DNA from 2 places in the Ureibacillus sp. FSL K6-3587 genome. Region 2 is predicted to be linked to the other one. Evidence: riboswitches for the same ligand, from Rfam matches in the RefSeq annotation. Region 2 holds a riboswitch; the other holds the start of a gene.
The links. A riboswitch is a leader RNA that binds a small molecule or an ion and turns the genes downstream of it on or off. The one in region 2 is predicted to bind thiamine pyrophosphate.
Positions count from the first base shown of each region.

Region 1: it holds a riboswitch for thiamine pyrophosphate, as region 2 does, so the genes downstream of both, thiC (phosphomethylpyrimidine synthase ThiC) here and thiM (hydroxyethylthiazole kinase) in region 2, are expected to answer to the same signal.

Region 1 covers NZ_CP151969.1:2,004,501-2,010,513, reverse strand. The annotation lists gene NSS77_RS09955 (hypothetical protein) at 129-314, opposite strand; gene thiC (phosphomethylpyrimidine synthase ThiC) at 292-2,013, opposite strand; TPP riboswitch at 2,165-2,279, opposite strand; gene NSS77_RS09945 (hypothetical protein) at 2,317-2,442, opposite strand; gene NSS77_RS09940 (hypothetical protein) at 2,426-2,551, opposite strand; gene NSS77_RS09935 (transposase) at 2,672-3,874, shown strand; gene NSS77_RS09930 (S8 family peptidase) at 4,067-4,828, opposite strand; gene NSS77_RS09925 (hypothetical protein) at 4,829-5,014, opposite strand; partial or broken gene NSS77_RS09920 (IS256 family transposase) at 5,183-6,013, opposite strand, start outside.
Region 2 covers NZ_CP151969.1:3,048,414-3,054,426, forward strand. The annotation lists gene NSS77_RS14995 (cation:proton antiporter) at 1-887, opposite strand, end outside; gene thiE (thiamine phosphate synthase) at 1,058-1,684, opposite strand; gene thiD (bifunctional hydroxymethylpyrimidine kinase/phosphomethylpyrimidine kinase) at 1,677-2,492, opposite strand; gene thiM (hydroxyethylthiazole kinase) at 2,492-3,241, opposite strand; TPP riboswitch at 3,326-3,427, opposite strand; TPP riboswitch at 3,493-3,594, opposite strand; gene NSS77_RS15015 (reverse transcriptase-like protein) at 3,692-4,345, opposite strand; gene NSS77_RS15020 (hypothetical protein) at 4,570-5,301, shown strand; gene NSS77_RS15025 (polysaccharide deacetylase family protein) at 5,341-6,013, shown strand, end outside.

The DNA.
Region 1 (6,013 bases), 1.0 Mb from region 2:
ATATATAAACTTAAAAGAAATGACTAAAAACAAAAATAAAAAAGCTAATCCATTTCCCGATTTCCACCCTGCAAAACGGGAGATGGATTAGCTATATATTTGACAATCCCCTTCACCCAATTACATATTCAATAATATAAAATCTCTATATAATGGCATTTGATACATTTTCGCATAAACGGTGTCTCAAAAAATGAATGCTGGCAATTTTTTTGAATATGGGCAATTTGCTGTTCCAATTTAAGAATTTTTTCCTTCAGTTCGGCAATGTCCTTTTGCAACTCTTGAACATTATCGATAGAGAGATGAGCCATTTTCGACAAACTCCTTCGCTTTTTGTTTCATCCCTTCTTCCCTCACCGTTTTTTGCAGCTCATGTGAAATTTTCATCGAGCAAAACTTCGGCCCGCACATTGAACAAAAATGCGCGACTTTCGCCCCTTCCGCCGGCAATGTTTCATCATGATATTCCCGAGCTCGATCTGGATCAAGCGAAAGGTTGAACTGATCGTTCCAACGAAACTCAAAGCGCGCTTTTGATAACGCGTCATCCCGCCGTTGAGCTCCCGGGTGCCCTTTTGCTAAATCGGCCGCGTGTGCTGCGATTTTATAAGCGATCACTCCTTCACGCACATCATCTTTATTCGGCAGCCCTAAATGCTCTTTTGGCGTCACGTAACAAAGCATCGCCGTTCCGTACGCGCCAATGATCGCCGCTCCAATCGCGGATGTAATGTGGTCATATCCCGGCGCGATATCGGTCGTAAGCGGTCCTAATGTGTAAAACGGCGCACCTTTACAAATTTCGATTTGCTTATCGACATTTTCTTTAATTTTATGCATCGGCACATGCCCTGGCCCTTCGATCATCACTTGCACATCATGCTTCCAAGCGATTTCCGTTAATTCTCCAAGCGTCTCCAATTCAGCAAACTGTGCTTCGTCATTCGCATCGGCAATCGAGCCTGGACGCAGCCCGTCTCCAAGCGATACTGCAATATCGTACGTTTTCAAAATCTCGCATATCTCTTCAAAATGCGTGTATAAGAAGTTTTCTTCATGGTGGGCTAAACACCATTGCGCCATAATCGAGCCGCCGCGTGAAACAATGCCAGTCGTTCGGTTTACCGTCATCGGTATGTAACGAAGCAGCACCCCCGCGTGAATCGTAAAATAGTCCACCCCTTGTTCCGCTTGTTCGATGAGCGTATCACGGTAAATTTCCCACGTTAAGTCTTCAACGACGCCGTTTACTTTTTCAAGCGCTTGATAAATCGGAACTGTCCCGACAGGCACAGGGGAATTGCGAATAATATATTCTCGTGTCGCATGAATGTGTTTTCCCGTCGATAAGTCCATAATCGTGTCTGCTCCCCAGCGCACCGCCCAAAGCATTTTTTCGACTTCTTCTTCAATGGATGATGTGACTACGGAATTACCAATATTCGCGTTAATTTTTACATGAAAACGACTCCCAATAATCATCGGTTCACTTTCCGGATGGTTAATATTCGAAGGAATAATCGCTCTTCCTTCGGCAACTTCTTGACGTACGATTTCCGGATCTATATTTTCGCGAATCGCAACAAATTCCATCTCCGGCGTAATAATCCCTCGTTTTGCATAATGCATTTGTGTTACAGTTTTTCCTTTTTTTGCGCGCAGTGGTTTTCTCTCGAAAGGCAGAGTAATCTCTGATTGCTTCTCATTACGGAATCCGTTATCTTCCGGTTTCACTGGACGCCCCTCGTATTCTTCAACGTCGCCTCTTTCTAAAATCCAGCGTTTTCTTAGCGGAGGCAATCCTTTTTGAATGTCCGGCTGAAAATCAGGATCGGTGTAAGGACCGCTTGTGTCATAAACACGAACAGGTTCATTTTCAATGATTCCTGTTTCTGTCTTTGTTGGACTTAACGTAATTCCTCTCATCGGTACACGAATATCCGATCTTGAACCTTCGACATATACCTTTTTACTCGCAGGAAATTGCATGAAAGATTTGATGTTTTGCATGTAACTCCTCTCCCTTAAAATAATGATTTAGGATCTGAAGTTACACCAAAACGCGGGGCAGAGATAGGAGAATATATGCGGAAATAAAAATCGGGTTCTCTAAGAGAACCCGATGGAACGCAAATAGCGAAACGTACGCAACAAACACATACACTCCCGCTATCTACTTCCCTACGCTGGTATAACCCAGATCAGGTTCAAAGGGTCAAAGAACTTAAGCGCGTTCTTTTCTCAGTCCAAGCTATTGGACTCCCCTAGTAGATAAGCGACAAACTTATTTAATTTTTCTTAATATTAACATACTTATAAAGCAATGTAAATACGCTTCCTTATACGGTAAACCGGTTTAACATTGTTTGCATATTTTCTGCCATTTTGCTTAACGATGATGCCGATGAAGCAATTTCCTCCATCAGCTTGTTTGGTCAATCACCAATTCCCCTACAAGATTCATTAAATATTCCAACCGCTCTACATCCACTCGAACCGTCGAAGAAATTTTCTTTTTTTGCTGGTTGGCCTTTTGTTTTTTGAGCATTTTGCACATTTTTCAACCCAAGAGCCATAAGGTTTTCTAAAGCATAAAAAAGGACTTCACCCCTTATTTGTAGAATTTTGAAGTGACCAAACCACAAAAATCCATAAGGAGGAAGTCACTTTGTATATTCTACAAGAAAGTCTATTTTCCTTTGAAGAATTGCAAATTTTAGAGTCAAAAGAGAAATTACCGATCTTTTTTAGTGCTCTAGATTTGCGTCCTTATGCTAAACAATTGAAAAGTTCTTCACCCCAAGGGGCTGAAGGACATTCCAAAGAAGGGATATTAAGGGCTCTTATCGCTGCCCCATTAGAAGGTATTGATACTTTTACTTCTCTTCACAATCGATTAAAAAATGACCTGCGTTTTCGTTACCAATGTGGTTTAGATATTAGCAGGCCTGCACCATCCATCTCTACTCTTAGCCGAGTATTTTCTTCACTAACCAAAACTGGACTTGTGAAAAGAATCTTTCAAGATCTCGTCCAGTTAGCTCAAGAGGAAGGAGTAATTGATGGAAAACATCAGGCTATCGACAGTGCCGCCATTGATGCTTATGAAAAGAAGCAGCCTAAGAAGCGAAGTGAACAAACAGGCAACGCCAATTGGGGGGCAAAGTTTGATTCCTTCGGTAATAAAATTACTTGGTTTGGCTATAAGATGCATCTTTCCGTTGACACCAAAAGTGAATTACCAATGGCGATTGAAGTAACCCCTGCTCATATCAACGATGGGGATGTCGCACCACAATTAATTGAACAAGTAAAGAGTTGTACAAACTCTAAAATTGATTTCCTGATAATGGATGGTGGGTACGACCAGCTAAAAAACTACGAATCCGCCAAGAACATCGGGGCTCAAGCTATTATTCCACTCAATTTGCGTAATGAAAAGGAGCCTCCCGAAGGAATTGCCTCCAATGGAACCCCACGCTGTTCGATGGGGTACGAAATGACTTATTGGGGCGCCAATAAGGATCAGCTCAAATTCAGATGTCCACACGCAACCGGAAAAGTGGATTGCCCATTAGGAATGGCAGCCTGTTCATCCTCCAACTATGGAATGGTAGTAAAAATTAACGTGAATAAGGATCTTCGCCGGTACTCTAATCCACACCGCGATTCCAAACGTTGGAAAGAACTTTACAATGAGCGAACCAGTGTAGAACGGTGCAATTCAAGAATGAAAAGTTATCTTACAGCGAACTCCCTGCATGTGTGGGGAATCGATAAAGTAAAAACTCATATTTACTTGAACGCCATCGTATTACTGGTTTCAGCTCTCGCAATGGCAAAAGAGAGTAAAAAGCAACAAACCGCTTAAAAAATTTTTAAAGCGAAAAATTCTGCAAGTACGCCCAAAAAAGGACAAACAGAATATTTGTAAACCAAAGATACAAAATACCCCAATTTATTTGGGTTTCTTTTAAAACTCTTTTTAATAAAAATCTAATTTTGCAAAACTCTCAATTATAAATAATATGTAAATTATACCATTATTATACAAATATTTGTACTATTTTTTGAAATTTTTACATATCTTAAAAGCCTCTTCTAAATTGAAGATCCTATATCCGTCAGGAGTTTTTTTGATAGAAGATTGTATGATTATCTCTCTTAAATCTTTATTATCTAATAAAGGATTATAGCTTAAGAGTAATGCTAGGCCTCCGGCAACATGAGCTGCAGCTAAAGATGTACCGCTTCTTATAGTATAGTTACCGTCTATAGATGTACTTAATATTTTGTGTCCTGGTGCCATAACCGTGAGTTCTTTTCCAGTATTAGAGCCAACCCACCTCTCATTATTTTCAGTTATTGCCCCTACAGCAATAACTTCTTCGTATTTTGCGGGATATGTAATAGAGTTGTTTGATAGAGCAGTATTTCCAGTAGATGCAATAAGAGTAATATTTTCTGAATCAGCTTTCTTAATAGCTTCTTTTAATATACGTGAATCTTTACTTCCACCAAAACTCATGAGAATAATATCTATATCATTATTAATAGCCCACTCAATTCCCTTAGCAATATTTTCGTATGAGCCAATTTGCTTCTTATTTAATACTTTTACTGAATATAGTTCTGCTTTTGGTGCAATTCGTGCTATAATCCCTGCTATATGTGTACCGTGTCCATTATCATCTTCGTAATTCGTCGAATGATTAATAATATTTATTCCACCTCTAATCTTCAGATCTTTATGATTACTTTTAATACCTGTGTCTAAAATAGCAATGGAAACACCTTCTCCAAAGACTTTGTAACTATCGTGAATTTATTGAATTTTTAAATATTCAATACTCCAAGGAATTTCTTTCTTCTCAGTAGAACTATGTCTTTTTTCTTCATAACTCTCTATTTCTGGTTGTATAGATTTTTCACTTCCCTTATTATTTCCGCTACAATTAACGCAAAAAAGTATGGTCACAATAAAAAAAACAATAAATATAATTTTCTTCAATGAAACACCTCCCATGGTATTTGGTACCGTCAAGAATTTTGTGTAATGTATTGGGGTAGGGTTTCTCTGAAATGGATTTGAATTGATAGGGGACTGAGGAGACTGAATATTCAGTCTTCTGTATGCAAAGGGAGAATCCCCCTTATCTCATTTATTTACATTATTTAGTTAATTGTAACGTTCTTCAAACATTCGCTCGAGGGCTTCATGCGCTTCGGCAAATCCTCTTAACTTTCGCCCTGCCCATTTCTCATTAAAATCTTGGATGGTCAAATACACGACTTTTTCCGCAGCTTCTAAACTGCTCAAACTGTTCATCGGCTTTAGACGTTTCCGAATCTCTTTGATCGTTCGTTCGATGGCATTCGTCGTGTAAATCACACTTCGAATACTGCTTGGATCATCCATACATGTAAGGAGGACATCCAACTCATTAGCCCAAGATTGGACTTCTCTTGGATATTTGCTGGACTATTTCGACTCAAACTGTTGAAACATTTGTAACGCCATCTCCTTATTCGTCGCGCGATAAATCAGTTTGAGATCCTCTGCCACTTCAAATTGGTCTTTTTTCCGAACACGATGTAAGGTATTACGTACTTTGTGAATGACACAACGCTGCACATCGGCTTTCGGACAAACCGCCTTAAAGGCTTCCTCCAACCCCGGTAGTCCATCGAACACGCCCAGAAGCACTTCCTTGACGCCTCTTTGGTAGAGCTGTTGGAGAATCCCCCGCCATCCATAGGCGCTTTCTTGTCCTCCCACGAAGAAATCCAAAATTTCGCGATATCCTTCTTCGTTCACCCCTAACACCACATAAATGACTTCTTTCTCTACCGTATCGCGGCGAAGTTTCACGTACAAAGACCGAATAACGTTTGGATAGTGGACGATGGTGCCATTTCTCGATGTCTTCTTTCACGACATCGGTAATCCGGCTGATCGTCGCTGGAGAATAAGCATTTCCTAGAATTCGTTCGATAAACTTGCCAATTT
Region 2 (6,013 bases):
GCAATGATAAATACGATTTGATCCCCTATACCATCAAAGCTCATTGGCAATCCGATGTTGATAAAGAAGAACGGAACAAATATGCCATAGGCAATCGGGGAAATCCCGTGTTCAATTTCTTTTGCATATTTTGTTCTGCTGATGGCAACCCCCATGAAATATGTACCAATGATTCCTGATACACCGAGGAAATCAGCGAAATACGCCGCAGCGAATAATAAAATCAATCCGGCTGTAACAACCGGTTCTGTAATCTGCATGCCTCCAAACAGATGCATGAATTTTGGAACAATATATTTTCCAACAATGTAAATGATGATAAAGAAAATAATTTGTTGGGCAACGACCCATGCGATATTTGTATCCGTCCCCATAAAGAAGCCTATGGCAACCGCGATGAGAATGACAACGATGACATCATCCAATACCGCTGCCCCAAGCAGGGTCGCACCTTCCCTGCTGTTCAACCAGCCGATTTCCCGCAATGTTTGAACGGATATACTTACGCTAGTTGCAGCGAGCAATAACCCTAAGAATACACCCTCGGATGTAGGGATATGGAATAGAGGAGATGCAGCCCATCCCATGATGATCGGCATAACCACCCCTAAAACGGCTACAAGGGTTGCCGCCTTCATATTTTTGTTCAAACTCTCCAAATCCGTTTCAAGTCCGGCGAGGAACATCAATAATAAAACGCCGATTTCACTGAAAACATGAATCAGTTCCGTTTGCTCAATCCAACCGAGAACAGCTGGACCCAGGATAATCCCGGCAATGATTTTTCCGAGGACGGACGGTTGACCAAAGCGAAGGCTGATTTGACCCGCTATTTTGGCAACAAGCAGCACGAGAACAATCTGTAAAATAAAGTCAAAAACATCCACCTTTGTAACCCCCTGTTGTCAATTTTCTATGAAAGGAAGCCAAAAAAGACATGGTGGAGCCCTGTTGACAGACTCCACCATGTTTCCGCTCCCTATTTAATTACGAATTCAATTATAATCGAATTTTATTATTGTGTAAATTCCTTTTTTTCAGTTTATTTAAAATTCCTTTATTTCCCTTTCAATAATTGCACAGTTTTATGCCGATCATCGCTTTCGCAAATGGCGGAAATCACCGCCACCCCATCCGCTCCGGCTTCTTTCACTTTTTGTGCGTTCGCTGGTGTGATGCCGCCAATTGCCACAATGGGGAAATTCGGATACATTTCACGAGCCTTCCTTAAAAAAGCCACTCCCGCAGGCTTTTTTGCATCCGGCTTTGATTTCGTTTCATAGATTGGACCGATGCCCACATAATCGGCGCCGCTTTGGACGGCTTTCACCAATTCTTCTTCATTATGGACGGAAACACCGATAATTTTATTTTGAAACTTTTCCCGAATTTCTTGGATCGGTGTATCGTCTTGTCCCACATGAACACCATCGGCATCAATTTTTAACGCAAGTTCCACATCATCGTTAATGATAAAAGGCACCTGATACTGTTTGCATAAGGATTGGCATTCCCTGGCAAATTGTTCAAGCTCCCCACCGGTTAACGGTTGTTTCCCTTTTTCCCTCAGTTGAAAAAAAGTAATTCCCGCTTGCAATGCATCTTTCAATACTTCAAGGGGATGTTCGCTCTTGCAATTTTCCGTTCCCATAATGAAATAAACCGCCAACTCTTTTCTATTCAATGATTTCCACCTCCGCTTCATATCCCAACCGATGGGCAAAGTGATTCGTCGGTCCATGGCCATGGCCGATATTGAGCGGATTTTCGATTGCCCCTTGGACAAATTTTTTCGCTTCAATAATGGCTTCCTTCAAAGACAGCCCTCTTCCCAAATGGGCGGTAATGGCTGCAGAAAAAGTGCATCCTGTCCCATGGGTATGTTTCGTATTGATTCTTTTTGATCTCATTTTGAATGAAGACCCGTCTTTGAAAAACACCGTATCAACTGCGGATGGCCCGTCCAAATGCCCCCCTTTCATGACGACGCAATCAACTCCAAGCTGCAAAATCTTCTCCGCCGCTTCCCGGATCTCTTCCGCAGTTTGAATGTTCATGCCGGTGATGGTTTCCGCTTCCGGGATGTTTGGGGTGACAATGTTCGCAATCGGCAGCAATTCCTTTTTCATGGCCCGCACGGCATCTTCTTGCAGCAACGCTTGTCCGCCCTTCGCAATCATAACCGGATCGACAACGATTTGAACTTCTTGATCCCTCAAGCTTTTCGCGATTCTTTGAATAATATCCGCAGAAAACAACATTCCCGTTTTCAAGGCTTTTACATCAAAATCTTCGAAAACCGCCTTCATTTGAAGTTCGACAAAATCAGGAGTTGTTGGATAAATCCCTTCCACACCCAACGTATTTTGGGCCGTCAATGCCGTAATGACGGATGTGCCAAAAACCTTCAGCTCCTGGAATGTTTTCAAATCCGCCTGAATGCCGGCGCCTCCACCGCTGTCCGAGCCTGCAATCGTCATAACGATATTCATTATAATTCACCTCTTGAAATTTGATGTAGACCGTTTATGATTTCCACTTGGAATGAACCAAGGTATTTTTCTTTCGAAGCAAATTCGGCCACTTTTTTATAATCGGCCAACACGTTCCGGATATTTTCGAGTCTGTCCCCTTCCAAACATAATGCTCCCGCGCAAATGGCGCTCAATAAACAGCCCGTCCCCGTCACCTGCGTCATCCACTCATGGCCGCCGCTGACAAAAAGAATCCATTCCCCATCCGTTACTACATCTTCTTTTCCTGAAACCGCAACCATTGTTCCAAATTTCTTGGCCGTATCCTTTGCCACAAGGACAATATCCATCTCCCCTTCTCCGCTGTCCACACCTTTTGCCTGCCAATCGATTCCGGCGATTGCAGCCAATTCACCGGCATTGCAACGGATTAAATCAAACTTGATTTCTCTCAACAGATTTTCAGACACCTCTTTACGATATTTCGTGGCACCTGCCCCCACCGGATCCAATACAACCGGAATATTCAATTCATTCGCTTTTTTTCCGGCTAAAAACATGGCTTCCACTGAATTTTTATTCAATGTGCCAATATTGATTAACAATGCATCGGCAATCGATGTCATATCTTCAACATCCAATGGCTCATCCGACATGACAGGTGAAACGCCAATGGCAAGCAAGCCGTTTGCTGTAAAATTTGTCACCACGGTATTGGTAATGCAATGGATCAATGGATTCTTTTGTCTGATTTTGTATAAGCTCATTTGTTTTCTCCTTTCAATCCGGATTAATCTTTTGAAACTTAAAAATGCTCTTTTGCACGGCGCAAAAGAGCATTGAAAAGACTGCAAGTATCTTCAATTGCTCCCTACGGCAGTGCTAACTGCATCAGGTTCAAAGGGTTAGGTGTTTTCACCTTCTCAGGCACTCGGCCACCCCTGCAATTTCCAAAATTCCCTATGTAATTAAAAAGCTCTCCAGTAATTGGAGAGCAAAAAATTCACAATATCCATCTATGAATTCATGGATTGCTCCCTACGGCAGTACTGGCTGCATCCGGTTCAAAGGGTTAGGTGTTTTCACCTTCTCAGGCACTCGGCCACCCCTGCAAAAAAACATAATAATTCAGTTGTTTCCTACATTATACCATATGGATTTTTCAATTTTACATGATTTTATAAAACTAACAAACTTGGTTATTTCGATTCATTTATTCATTGCAGTTCGATTTTCCCGTCTATTTCGATATCATCCAAAGCTTGGTTTGCCAACCGGTCCGCTTCTTCATTTTCTTTTCGGGAAACCGGTTCAAATTCGGGTTTGATGCCAAGCCGGTTCAAATATTCATCAATTCGATCCGCCCAATTCATCAACTCTTTTTCATAAACCGGCCATTCACCGCTCATTTGATTGATCACCACTTGCGAATCGCCGATAAATCGGACCGTTTGGTGATGGACGCCAAGAGACTCCAATTCTTGGACAGAAAAATGAAGCGCTGCGTATTCCGCTTCATTATTGGAAGAAAGACCATCCAAAGTCAAATTTTTCCGCAACCGATATTTCTTTCCGTTTTGCTCAAAATAAATGACACAACCCAACCCGGATATGCGGCTTTCAAGATTAAATCCGCCATCAAAATAAACCGTCACATTCGAAGGTTCCGTTTCCATCTCTTTTATATATTTTTTTATTTCTTTCAATGTCCAAGTCGAATCATGTTCATCCAAAAAAAGAATGTTTTTTGTTCTTCCGGTTTTCATCAGCTCTTCCGCGACGGAAAGTGCGTGCGCTGGAGGCATTTCTTCCGAACGAAAAACCGTTTCCACACCCTTGTGGTGATACGTCCATTCGATTGTGATTTTCAAAAAGACCCCTCCCTTTTCCCTATTTTCTACAATAGTATTTTCAATTGGACGACAAAGATACGAAATATCCTTTCCCCGCCTTTATATGTTCACCAACGAGTTATTGACATTCTTCGACTTAGATATAAAATGAAAGTAGGAATTTGTATATAATTGTAACCCTTTTTCTATATTTATAGGAAATTTCGTTTATTTTTTTTTACAAGATATTAGGAGATGATATTTTGGCTAATGAAATGGAAAAAAAGAGATTGGGATGGTTTAAAAATCCTTTATCGAATCAGAGTGAGATGGAACAACGGGAAGAATCTCCCGAAATGGTTGTAGAAGATTTGCCTGCAGAAAATGAAAAAGTGGAAGAACAAGAAACGGTTCAACCGATTAAAGCTGAAGAAGAGTCTTTCATTTTTTCAAGGGATCAGCAAGACAAAGTGGCAATGGATGTCATTGTTTCAATTGAAAATATCATTAAAGACCGCCAATTGCTTTCCTATAAATATAATGCGCTGGTAGAACAATTGGAAAATGCGAACCAAATCATCAATCGCCTAAAGCGCGATCAATTGAAAAAAGATCAAATCATCCAGGAAAAAACAAAGGAAATTCGGGACTTGGAAATCAGCTTGACCAATAAGCAAATGAGCTATGATCAATTGCTTGAAGACTATAAAGAATATCAGCTGAAACACAATTTGGAATATGACAAATTGACGAACCAGCTGGAAACCGAAAAAGCGAAATACAATAAACTCTTTGAAGAATCTGCAAGAATCCAATCACAACAAGTACAAAAAATTAATGAACTGGAAGAGCGCATCCGTACACTAGAGATTGAAAATCAAAGATATTTGGAACAATATGAAAAAATTGTTGAAGAAAAGGCGCAACTAATGAAAACAATCTCAGATTTTACAGAAAGAATGTCTTTCTCCTTTTCACCAAAACAAAACGATTAAATGCCCTATTTACTTTTTCCCAGGAGAAAGGAGTAAGGAATGTCTGTCCATAATGTTAAAATTCTCGAATTGTTGTCGATTCATGAAGTTAACGGATATAGCTTGCTTAAATTGAAAGTCTTTTCTTTCAAAGATCAAATGGAACTTTACTGGCTTATCGATCATGAAACCGGCAATGCCTTGCAAGAGATTTGCAAATTCCGTGGTGCCGAGCGCTACCGTTTATCTTTGCAGACCTCTTTCAATGCCCAAACGCAACGGTATACCAGTTTTGTGACAAAAACCTACCGCGATTCGAGCCAAAAAATGAACTTCCACTGTTCAGCCAAGTTCCATCGGCAGCTGGAAAGAATAAAAAATTGCCAAAGTATTACAAGTTTATTGTCTTTTGATTTTTTATTCCCGAATTTGCCGAAGGAAGAAACCCTCAATGTGCTGGAAAATGTCGAAGAGGATATCCATGATTCAACCGGGACTGCCTCCGATGTTGAGGAAACTGCCCTTGTTGAGGAAACAATCGAAGCAATCGCTGATTCAAATGATATTCAGAATGAAACCGAAATCAAAGAGGAAACGGTTGAATCGGAAATTCTTACGGAAGAAGAGGAAAAAATTTCAGTCGATCCGGAAGAAAAGATTGAAGATTCCGGTGTTCAAGATAACATACCTGAAAAGGATTCGGTGAATGAACCGGCAAAAGAACAGAAGTCTG